One region of the Polaromonas sp. CG_9.11 genome, then DNA from elsewhere that is predicted to be linked to it. Evidence: predicted binding sites of a transcription regulator. Region 1 holds the regulator's gene; each other region holds the start of a gene.
The links. The regulator FliA, encoded in region 1, starts transcription of late flagellar genes. The targets are predictions, from matches to a motif close to CTAAAGTTTNNNNNNNNNNNGCCGNTA.
Positions count from the first base shown of each region.

Region 2: IWX85_RS16850 (FliC/FljB family flagellin) is a predicted target of FliA. The motif match lies at 1,806-1,832, and genes of this name have one in related genera.
Region 3: flgK (flagellar hook-associated protein FlgK) is a predicted target of FliA. The motif match lies at 1,914-1,940, and genes of this name have one in related genera.

Region 1 is NZ_JADOVE010000027.1:20,468-23,739, reverse strand. Features, by position in the region: gene flgA (flagellar basal body P-ring formation chaperone FlgA) at 1-12, shown strand, start outside; gene flgM (flagellar biosynthesis anti-sigma factor FlgM) at 107-385, shown strand; gene IWX85_RS17935 (flagella synthesis protein FlgN) at 382-840, shown strand; gene IWX85_RS17930 (RNA polymerase sigma factor FliA) at 1,026-1,769, opposite strand; gene IWX85_RS17925 (flagellar biosynthesis protein FlhG) at 1,823-2,521, opposite strand; gene flhF (flagellar biosynthesis protein FlhF) at 2,506-3,272, opposite strand, start outside.
Region 2 is NZ_JADOVE010000022.1:24,635-27,906, reverse strand. Features, by position in the region: gene IWX85_RS16855 (flagellar protein FlaG) at 1-295, opposite strand, end outside; gene IWX85_RS16850 (FliC/FljB family flagellin) at 467-1,705, opposite strand; gene fliE (flagellar hook-basal body complex protein FliE) at 2,136-2,453, opposite strand; gene fliF (flagellar basal-body MS-ring/collar protein FliF) at 2,759-3,272, shown strand, end outside.
Region 3 is NZ_JADOVE010000022.1:9,340-12,611, reverse strand. Features, by position in the region: gene flgK (flagellar hook-associated protein FlgK) at 1-1,852, opposite strand, end outside; gene IWX85_RS16765 (BLUF domain-containing protein) at 2,016-2,435, opposite strand; gene IWX85_RS20820 (methyl-accepting chemotaxis protein) at 2,592-3,272, opposite strand, start outside.

The DNA of each region.
Region 1 (3,272 bases):
CGCGGCAACTGATGCCATGAAAGATTTGACAAAGAATTTTTCATCGGGCCGCCTCAAGTTTCCGGGCAAACTGCCGTTATGCCGGTAAGTGCCTGAGGAAAAAATCATGAAAATCAATCAAAATACCCCCCTTTTAAAAGCCGGGGCGCCTGCGCAGACCTTGGCGCCCGGGAAAAGCAGCGCCGTGGCCGGTGCCTCCGCCGCCCAAGCGACTGCCGTCGCCAGCCAGGCAAAACTGCCCTCAACGACCGGCGATTTTGATGCTGGGCGCGTGGCTGAAATCCGCGAAAGCATCCGTACCGGCCGCTATCAGGTCGACACTGCCAAAATCGCCGATGGCCTGATCACCAGCGTTCGCGAGCTGATTGCAAAGAACCCCTCATGAGCACTTCACTGTTGCAACGCCTGACACTTGAGCATGGCGCGGTTGACGAATTCGTTGTCCTGCTGAACCAGGAAGCCGACGCCATGACGCAAGGCCGTTTCATGGACCTTGCGCACCTGGCCGAGCGCAAGTCGCAGCTGGCCGACCGGATCGCCACCCTGACGCGCCATCGGGAAAACGAACAGATGGCGCTGGGCTTCCGGGCCGACCGCAGCGGCGCCGAAGCGGCCACCGCCGCTGGCGGACCTTTGCTGCAGGACGCCTGGCGCCATTTGCAGTCGAGTGCAGCCCAGGCGCACGAGCGCAACCATGCCAACGGCGTCATGATCCACACCCATCTTGACTTCACCCGGCAATCGATCAACTTCCTGAAGTCAGCCGGCAGGCCACTGTACGGACCGGACGGATCGCATTACAGCGGAACGGCAAGCGGCAACCACCTGGCCACAGGCTGAAGCGGCTTGAACGCACGCCTGTCGTTATCGGGCAAGCCTTTGCGGCCGTTTTCAAGAGAAATATGGCTTTTGCGCAGGCAGCACCTTCGTCATCAGCTATTTAATTCATAGCAAATTGAATTTTCAGCCTAGCGTTGCAGTGGCCTGGCGGACGATGGCACGCCGGCCCCTGGACCGGCTGGCCGCTAGGCTGACTTGGCGAGCAGGCCGCGCAGGCGGCTGATCACTTGGCTGTGCAGCTGGCACACCCGGGACTCGCTGACTTCCATGACGGCGCCAATTTCACGCAGATTGAGTTCTTCCTCGTAATACAGGCTCAGGAGCAGGCGCTCGCGCTCGGGCACGGCGTCGATCGCCTCGATCAGGCGCTGGCGCAGGCCGTTTTCCAGCAGCCTGGCCAGGGGGTCGCCGGTTTGCGCACCCCCGTCGTGCTTGCTGCCGCAGTGCTGGTCAATGAAGGTGTTTTCCTGATCGTTGCGGTCAAAGTCCTCGTAATACACCAGCTGGCAGCCCTGGATTTCCTGAAGCAGGCTCTGGTAGGCTGGCAAAGGCAGCTGCAGCTCTTCGGCAATCTCGCCCTCGGTGGGATGCCGTCCGCGCTTTTGTTCCTGTGACTGGATGGCCTTGGACACGCTGCGCGAAGTTTGCCGCAAGCCGCGCGACACCCAGTCGTTGGCCCGCAGTTCATCGAGCATGGCGCCCCGGATGCGCTGGCCGGCATAGGTTTCAAACTTGGCGCCCTGGTCGTCCTGGTAACGGCTCGATGCATCAAGCAGGCCGATCATGCCGGCCTGGATCAGGTCGTCCAGGTCCACGTTGGCCGGCAGCCTGGAAATCAGCTGCAAGGCCAGGCGCCGTACCAGGGGAGCATATTGGGTCAACATGCCAGTGGTGCCGGAGGGGTCGATTTTTCCCTGGCATGTGTACATTGAGGAAGAGTCCTGCATTTCTGACAATCTTGTAAGAGTTCTGGGCAGTTGCTTCAGTGCAAGCCAGCCGATGACTGAACGTCATGGACCGCCCTCTGACGGGAAAGCTCAAAGGGCGTCCGGTCTGGGGCTGCCAGACACGGCCAGTTCACCAGGTCCGAGGCAATCTGCAAGAAGTCCCGGGCGGCGTTGCTGGCGCTGAAGCCCTGGACAACGCTCAGGTTGAGCCGCCGGGCCTGCGCCAGGAAGGGATCGGCCCTGACAAATCCCGCAGGCTCAAGCGCCATGCCCAGATAGCGGCTGCCGGTGGATGCCAGGTTGGCGAGCAGGCGACGGGCCTGGGCCGGGTCGGCGGCCTCGTTGACCAGCACCCGCAGGTTCGCCAGCGCATGGGCATAGTGCAGCTTCTTGATGCACAGATAGGTTTGCGTGATCGCTTCGCTGCGGGCGGCACAGACCACCAGGATGTGATCTGCACTGGCGGCCAGCGGCGACAGCGTGCCATCGCTGTGCAGGACGGCATCGACCAGCACCAGCCGGCCGCCGCGCGCCGGCGGTGCCACCTGCGGACCGTTGCGCTCGTCCAGCAGCAGCACATCCCGACCCTGCTGTTCGAGGGCAGCCGCCAGGTTGAGGGCGACGCTGCAGGCGCCGCTGTCGCTTGCGCTGTCGACCAGCGTGATACGCCGTGCGGTGTTGCCGGCCATCAGCCGCCGCAGTCCGTCGGCTTGATCGGTCACTGGTTTTTCCACAAACCGTTCCTTGTGCCGCCATCGGCTGCGTGTTGAACTTCGGACACTGGAGCCGACTCGCCGCTTTCCAGCGCATCGAGCAATACATAGAGTTTTCCCAGGCCTTCCAGCAGGACCGGGCCCGGTACCGGCTGGGTCGGCTCGAACGTCTGCCCGGCCAGTTGAGCCAGGACCCTGCGCACCGGTGCCGCCCACGCCTGTTGCGCCTGCTGCAGCCGGAATGCCGTGAGGCAGGTGTGCGCAAGCACGCGAAGGCGGTCTAGCCGGAGTGCGTCGCAGGGGCCGGTGTGGCCTTCGGGGGTCGGCAGCGACTGATCAAGCAGCAGAAAATATGCCTTGGCATCTGCCTGCCAGCTTGCCCACTGGATCAGTTGCTGCGGCCTTGCCTGGACCGTGACACTGGCAAGCAGGTAGCTGTGCGCCACCAGCTTGCCACTGGCGGCATCGACTATACGCCGGACCACGCAGCGCTGCATCTGCGCATCTGACGGCCGGGCGGAGCCCTCTGGTGTGGGCTGCGCAAACACATTGACCAGCATTTCCGCTACCGACAGCAGGCCTGCCCGGCCGCGAAAGGACACCGGCTCCGGCGTGCTGAATTCCAGCCCCGGAAGCAGTTCGTGCAGCGATGCCGACAGACCATCCTCGGCCAGTGCCACCAGCAGGCTGGCTGGTGCGCAAGCCATCCAGGCCAGGCCGCAAGCGTGCCAGGCCTGGATTCGGGCGAACGAGGCCATGCCGGGAAACAGAT
Region 2 (3,272 bases), on a different contig from region 1:
CTTTGTAGTCGGGATCAATTTTGAATTGCACGCTGATCGACAAGGTGGCCATCACCTTGTTGATATCGTCCAGCGATTGCTGCACATGCAGGGCGCTGGGTTTGACAACGTCGCCGTCCTTTGCATCGGCAGCACGCTTGACGGCTGGCGCGCCGGACAGGTCAGCATTCGCAATTCCTGCTGTTGGCTTGAATGCCGCGCCAGACGCGTCTTTGCCAGCCACGGCGAGCTGTGCTGTTTTTTGGCTGTGCTGCAAGCCGCTGCTTGCGCCAACCGGACCTGTTGAAATCGACATTTTGCTTCTCCCGTCAAATGCGCTATCCGCTCACGCCTAGTAAATTCACAAGGCGGGACCGGGAAGCGCAATCAGGTGGATAGACCTGATTGCCTGACCAATTTGCAAGCAGCAGCCCTTGGGCCGCCGCTTTACTGTCGTCAAGGGCCAGCCCTTGACAAATCCGCTTGCTTATTGCAGCAGAGACATCACGCCCTGGGTCGACTGGTTGGCTTTGGCCAGCACCGAGGTACCGGCTTGCTGCAGGATCTGCGCACGTGTCATGTTCGACACTTCGGTTGCGTAGTCTGCATCTTCAATACGCGAACGTGAAGAAGACAGGTTGGTGACGGTGGTGCCGAGGTTGGAAATAATCGAGTCAAAGCGGTTTTGCACCGCACCCAGTGAACCGCGCAGATCGTCCACTTTTTTCAGTGCTGCGTCGATGGCTGCTAATGGCTTGGCGGTACCACCTATGCTCATACTGGCAGCAGTAATCTTCGATGTATCGATCGTAAAGGTAGCGGTGGTTGTTGCCGTGACAGCAGACTGTGGGTCAAGCGCCACATAACGGTACATGGCAGTACCACTGGTTGCACCTGTGAAACCTTGGTTTACCAACGAAGACGCTTCGCCAGCGGAAGCCGGCGTAATTTTGACTTCAGCATACAAACTGCCATTTTTGTCTGTAACAGCATTTCCGGTTAAGGTGGCACCGCCAGCAGCCATACCCAGAGCGGTAGACAACGTATCGGTAGATTTTTCTGCAACGACAGTCGTAGTGACAGCTGTTGTCGCACCATAGAAACTTTGCAGTTGAGCTGCTGTAGGTGCTTGGCCTGCAGCAGTTGCCTGAACGCCATCAAAACTACCGGTAGTGAGATTGGTAGCAGTAGGACCACTCACGCTAAAGTTTTGCATTCCCAGCGTTTTGGAGCTGATTTCCGTGAGATTAATTGCAATGGTCTCACCGTCATTTGCGCCCACTTGAACATTCAAAGGCTTGGCCGATGCAGACAAAACCTTGACGCCGTTGAAGTCGGTCTGGGTCGACGTGCGGTCGACTTCAGCCATACGCTGGGTAATTTCAGCCTGGATCGAAGCCTTGTCAGCGTTGGAGTTGCTGCCGTTGGTAGCTTGCACCGTCAATTCGCGCACGCGCTGCAGGTTGGTGTTGATTTCGTTCAACGCGCCTTCAGTGGTTTGCGCCAGTGAAATGCCGTCATTGGCATTGCGCTGGGCTTGCGTCAAGCCCTTGATGTTGGCGGTGAAGCGGTTGGCAATGGCCTGACCCGCAGCGTCGTCTTTGGCGCTGTTGATGCGCATGCCGGAAGACAGGCGCTGAATCGAGGTATTCAGCGAAGCTTGCGACTTGTTCAGGTTGTTCTGTGTGAGCAACGAGAGCGAATTGGTATTGATGACTTGGCCCATGGTGTGGCTCCTGTGTACTAAAGTTGATGGACACCGGCTGACTCGCCGTCACGTTGGACTTGCCTGCTAGAAGCAGTCAACAAGCCACCGTTATTTAAGTTATCGGCCAGTGCCCGGAAAACCTTTAGGGCTGGGGACAAATAATTTTCATGTTTTTCCGAAACAGCCCTCTTTCAGTGGGCCAGCGGCAAAGCAATTCCTGCTTTTTTGATCAAAAAGGCTTGTAGCGCTGGTCTGTTCAGCCTGAACAGCTATGAATATAAGAGCATCTTCAGTTTGACCTTGCGCATTGCAGGATCATGGCGCTTGGTGGCCTTCCACGCACGGCCTTGGTGGTTTTTTCAGCCCGACGGCTGAAAATTTATATTAAATACGGCTACAGCGCATGCAGAATAAGCGCAAGCAGCTATGAATAACAGAGCAACCCGCCTCAAGCCGACATGTTCATGACTTCCTGGTAAGCAGCAACCACCTTGTTGCGCACCTGCAAACCGGTCTGGAACGCGATGTTGGCTTTTTGCATGTCGACCATCACGTCGTTCAGCGCCACGCCGGGCTTGCCCATTTCAAACGCCTCGGCCTGGCCGTAGGCGCTTTGCTGCGCACCGCTGATGCGCGCCAGCGATTTTTGCAGCTCGCCGGCAAAACCGCCGGCCGCCGCTTCGCCGCCGGATGCCGGCGCGGCGCCCATCGACGGGGCCAGGGCGCGCATTTGCTGCAGGACGGATTCAATGGACGAAATGGACATGGTGTGTGGGGCGGGCGGCAAACGCGCCCATGGCTGAGGATGGCCTGAAGCGTACCAGCGCCCCCTGCGGCCGCATCGTGCCAAAAGATGGCAAAAGCCCCGGCTATTCAGCCGATCAAGCGCGGGCCGGCACTCTGACAATTGTTCAACAAGGCCGGGGTGCCCTGGCCGCAATGCACGGGCCAGCCCCTTTACCTCTCCTCACCACACGTTGTATGCCACCCCTCGCCCTGCCGCACTGCCTGTCCTGCCTGCCCGTTCTGCGCGCTGTTGACCTGCGCCGCGCGGCGCTGGACCGGTAACGCATGAGCACCCTTGCCGCCGGAACTGGCGCGCAGGCAGCGCCTGGCGCCCTGCCTTTTTTGCAGCAGCTGCGCGCCAACCCGCGCCTGCCGCTGATCATTGGCGCGTCATTTGCCGTGGCAGTCATGGCCGCATTGTGGATGTGGAGCCGCCAGCCCGACTACGGCGTGCTGTACAGCAACCTGTCGGACCGCGATGGCGGCGCCATCATCGCCTCGCTGCAGAAAATGAACGTTCCGTACAAGTTCGCCGAAGGCGGCGGCGCCCTGCTGGTGGAAAAGGGCAAGGTGGCCGAAGCGCGCCTGCGCCTGGCTGCCGAAGGCCTGCCCAAGGGCGGCACGGTCGGCTTCGAGCTGATGGACAACCAGAAATTCGGCACCAGCCAGTTTGCCGAGCAGATCAACTACCAGCGGGCGCTCGAAGGTGAGCTGGCGCGCTCGATCAACTCGATCTCGGCGGTCGAGTCGGCCCGGGTCCACCTGGCGCTGCCCAAGCCGTCGCTGTTCGTGCGCGACC
Region 3 (3,272 bases), on a different contig from region 1:
TCTGCTGGAACATCAGCAAATTGGCGGTTTCTTCATCCTGGTTGACCCCCGACACCGACTGCTGGGCGGTGCGGATCTGCAGTGTCAGGCTGGTTTGCGCAGTGTTCGATATCTGCAGCTGCCGTGCCTTGTTGCCCACCGTGCTGACCAGTTGCGCATAGGCATCGCTGAAGCTGGCGGTGCCGCCGGCCATGGTTTTCTTGTTTTGCAGCGCGCCCAGCAGCAAGGCATTGCTGCCATCCGACACGCCGCCGGTGTTTTTCCCGATGGTGAAGGAGTCGCCCTCGGCCGGGGTGCCGCTGATGCTGACCGTGATGCCGTCAAAGGCCAGGGTGGTCACGGGTGCGCCATTCACCGTTGTTGCGGTCACCACCGCATTCGCCGGCATGCCGGAAAAGGTGCTGGTGGCGCTGTCGTAGGTCAGGCTCACGCCCATCGTTGAAAGCTGCGTGGCCGAGCCCAGGTAGCCCGCGTCAACCTTGGGCGTGCCGATGGCAGCGCTGCCCTTGTTGTTAAAAGCGTTGCCGGTAACAAGGGGCGAAGCCGCCGCAACCTTGGCGGGGTCGACCAGGTTCACTGTCAGATCGCGCGCGCCGGTGCGGGTCGGCTGCACCAGGAAGGAGTCTGTGGCAACGCCGCCGGTGAAGTTCAGTGTCAAGCCGTCAAACGCACCCGTGGAATCAGCCGCCACCGTGGCGTTGTCTGACAGCCGCGTCACCTTGAAGGCCCCGGGCCCGGTGGCATCGACCCGGTAATCGCTGGTGGTCAGCTTGCCGATGTCGGCAAAGCTTGCCGTCAGGGCGCCGACCGGCGCGGCCTGGCTGTTGTTTGCATTGGAAACAACAGCCGGGCTGGCCTGCGAGAAAAAATTGCTTCCCATGTCGCCGTTGAGATCGACACCGAGTTTTTGCTGGGCATTGAAGGAGTCCGACAGCGAAATGGCCATGCGGCCCAGCGCGTTCTGCGCATTGGACAGCGTTTCATCCCGGAACCGCAGCAAGCCGCTCAGCGTGCCACCGGTGACCATGTCCTCCTGAATCTCCAGGGCCTTGCCAGCAGTGTTCACGGCCGCCAGGGTGGTGCGGCCCGGATCGATGCTGGAGCTGACGGCGGCAAGCGTGGTCGCCTTGCCGCCCAGCACCAGCGTTTGCCCGTTGCCAATGAAGACGTTGAACTGGCCACCATCCTGCACCACCACCTTGGTTCCGACCAGCTTGCTCAGGTCGCTGACCAGCTGGTCGCGCTGGTCCAGAAGGTCATTCGGGGCCTGAGAGCCCGAGGCATTGCCGAACATGGCCACCTGCTTGTTCAGGCTGGCAATTTGTCCTGCGTAGGTATTGATCTGGTCGACCATGCCCGACACCTGACCATTCACATTGGCGTTCAGGCCGGTCAGGTACTGGTCCATCGAGCGGAACTGGTTGGCCAGCGCCTGGCTGGAACTGATCAGCTGCTGGCGCGCCGAAGTGTCGGCCGGGGTATTGGCCACCGCTTGCACATGGGTAAACAGCGTCTGCATCTGCGGCGCCAGACCGGCCGTCTGGTTGGCCAGCAGGTTGTCGATCTGGTTGATCTGCGCCCCATAGGTGGTCAGCGACTGGTTCATCGACTGGGCCTGGTTGAGCTGTGACGTGAGGTACTGGTCGTAACTGCGGCTGACCTCGGTGACTTTGACGCCGTTTCCGAAGAAACCCACACCGGGGATGTTCGAGCCGCCACTCGCGGAAATCTGCGCAGTCTGCCGGCTGTAGCCGGGGGTATTGATGTTGGCAGTGTTGTGACCCGTCGTCACCAGTGCCGCCTGCGCGGCATTCAGGCCGCTAAGCCCGGTATAAAACATGTTGTTCGACATAAACCTGATTCCCTGAAGCAACGACCTGTACCCGAAAGCTTTTAAAGACCTACACCGCGTTTAACGACAAACCGCCAGAAAAACTTGAGCGTGGAATGGACAGAATTTGTAATGATTGATTTCCGGGTGCGCAAGCCAGGCGGTGCCGCCCTGAAGCACATCATCACAAGGCCATCCAGTTGGCGCTGGCGGTCAAGCTTCGAACCAGCGAATTAATCGTTACGGTGTCTGCGTTATAAAGATCGAGCGAGCCCGAAGGGTTGAATTGTTGAAAAATCTTTTTGGTTTCGTCATTCCAGGTGAGCAAACCCATCGACCAGCCAGGAAATGCACGCTCTGAAATCGGCTTGCTTTCGAGGATCTTCGGTGCCGCGTGGCGGGAATCTTGTTCGATTCGCTTGTACAGCGTGGTAACGACGCTGGCCTCGCCCTCGAGATACTGCAGATAAAGTCCATCAAGAAAGCCCATGGCCCCGGTGACACCCAATGCAGGGTTGTTTTTGCGGGACGAGGCCAAGATATCTTTAAGCTCAAGCGGAAGAGAATATCTGGCCCGACTGACATAAATAATGCGAAGCAACATGGCGTTTTCCTTGATGACAATGAATGCGCTGCGTTCTTGTGCTGTTGCTTGCGACCGAACGCAACTGAAAATTATTTTCCCAGACCTGCGGCAGAAATAGCTACTTGGGTCAGTAGTAACCCTGTGCTTTTCCTGCGCCCTTGAGGCCTGTGGCGTTCAAAACTCCTCCCACTGCCCGGCGGCACTCGCTGCAGCCAGTTGTGGGGCGGGCAGCGGCGTCTTGCGTGCCTTTGGCGCTGGCGCGGCAATGGCGCGCTTGACCGCAGGGGGCTGCTTGTGCTGAGCGTCTCGCTTGTTTGACGCAGGCCGCACCGGGGAATGGCGGCTTGACGAAGCAAGTTGCGGGTCTTCGCTGCCCAGCTTGAACACGCTGACCACCTGCAGCAAACCGCCAGCCTGCTCCTGCAGCGACTGCGCCGCCGCTGCCGCCTCTTCCACCAATGCCGCGTTTTGCTGCGTCACCTGGTCCATCTGCGTGATCGCCTGGTTGATCTGCTCGATCCCCTGCGTCTGCTCCTGGCTGGCCGCCTGGATCTCGGCCATGATGTCCGTCACGCGGCGTACGCTGTCAACGATCTCGTCCATTGTTTTCCCCGCTTCAAGCACCTGCCGGCCGCCCTCCTCGACCTTGTCCACCGAGTCGCCAATCAGGGTCTTGATCTCTTTGGCCGCCGCCGCGCTTCTTTGTGCCAGATTTCTCACCTCGGCGGCGACCACCGCAAAGCCCCGGCCCTGCTCGCCAGCCCGCGCTGCTTCGACCGCCGCATTGAGTGCCAGGATGTTGGTCTGGAAGGCAATCCCGTCGATCACGCCGATGATGTCGACGATCTTTTTCGA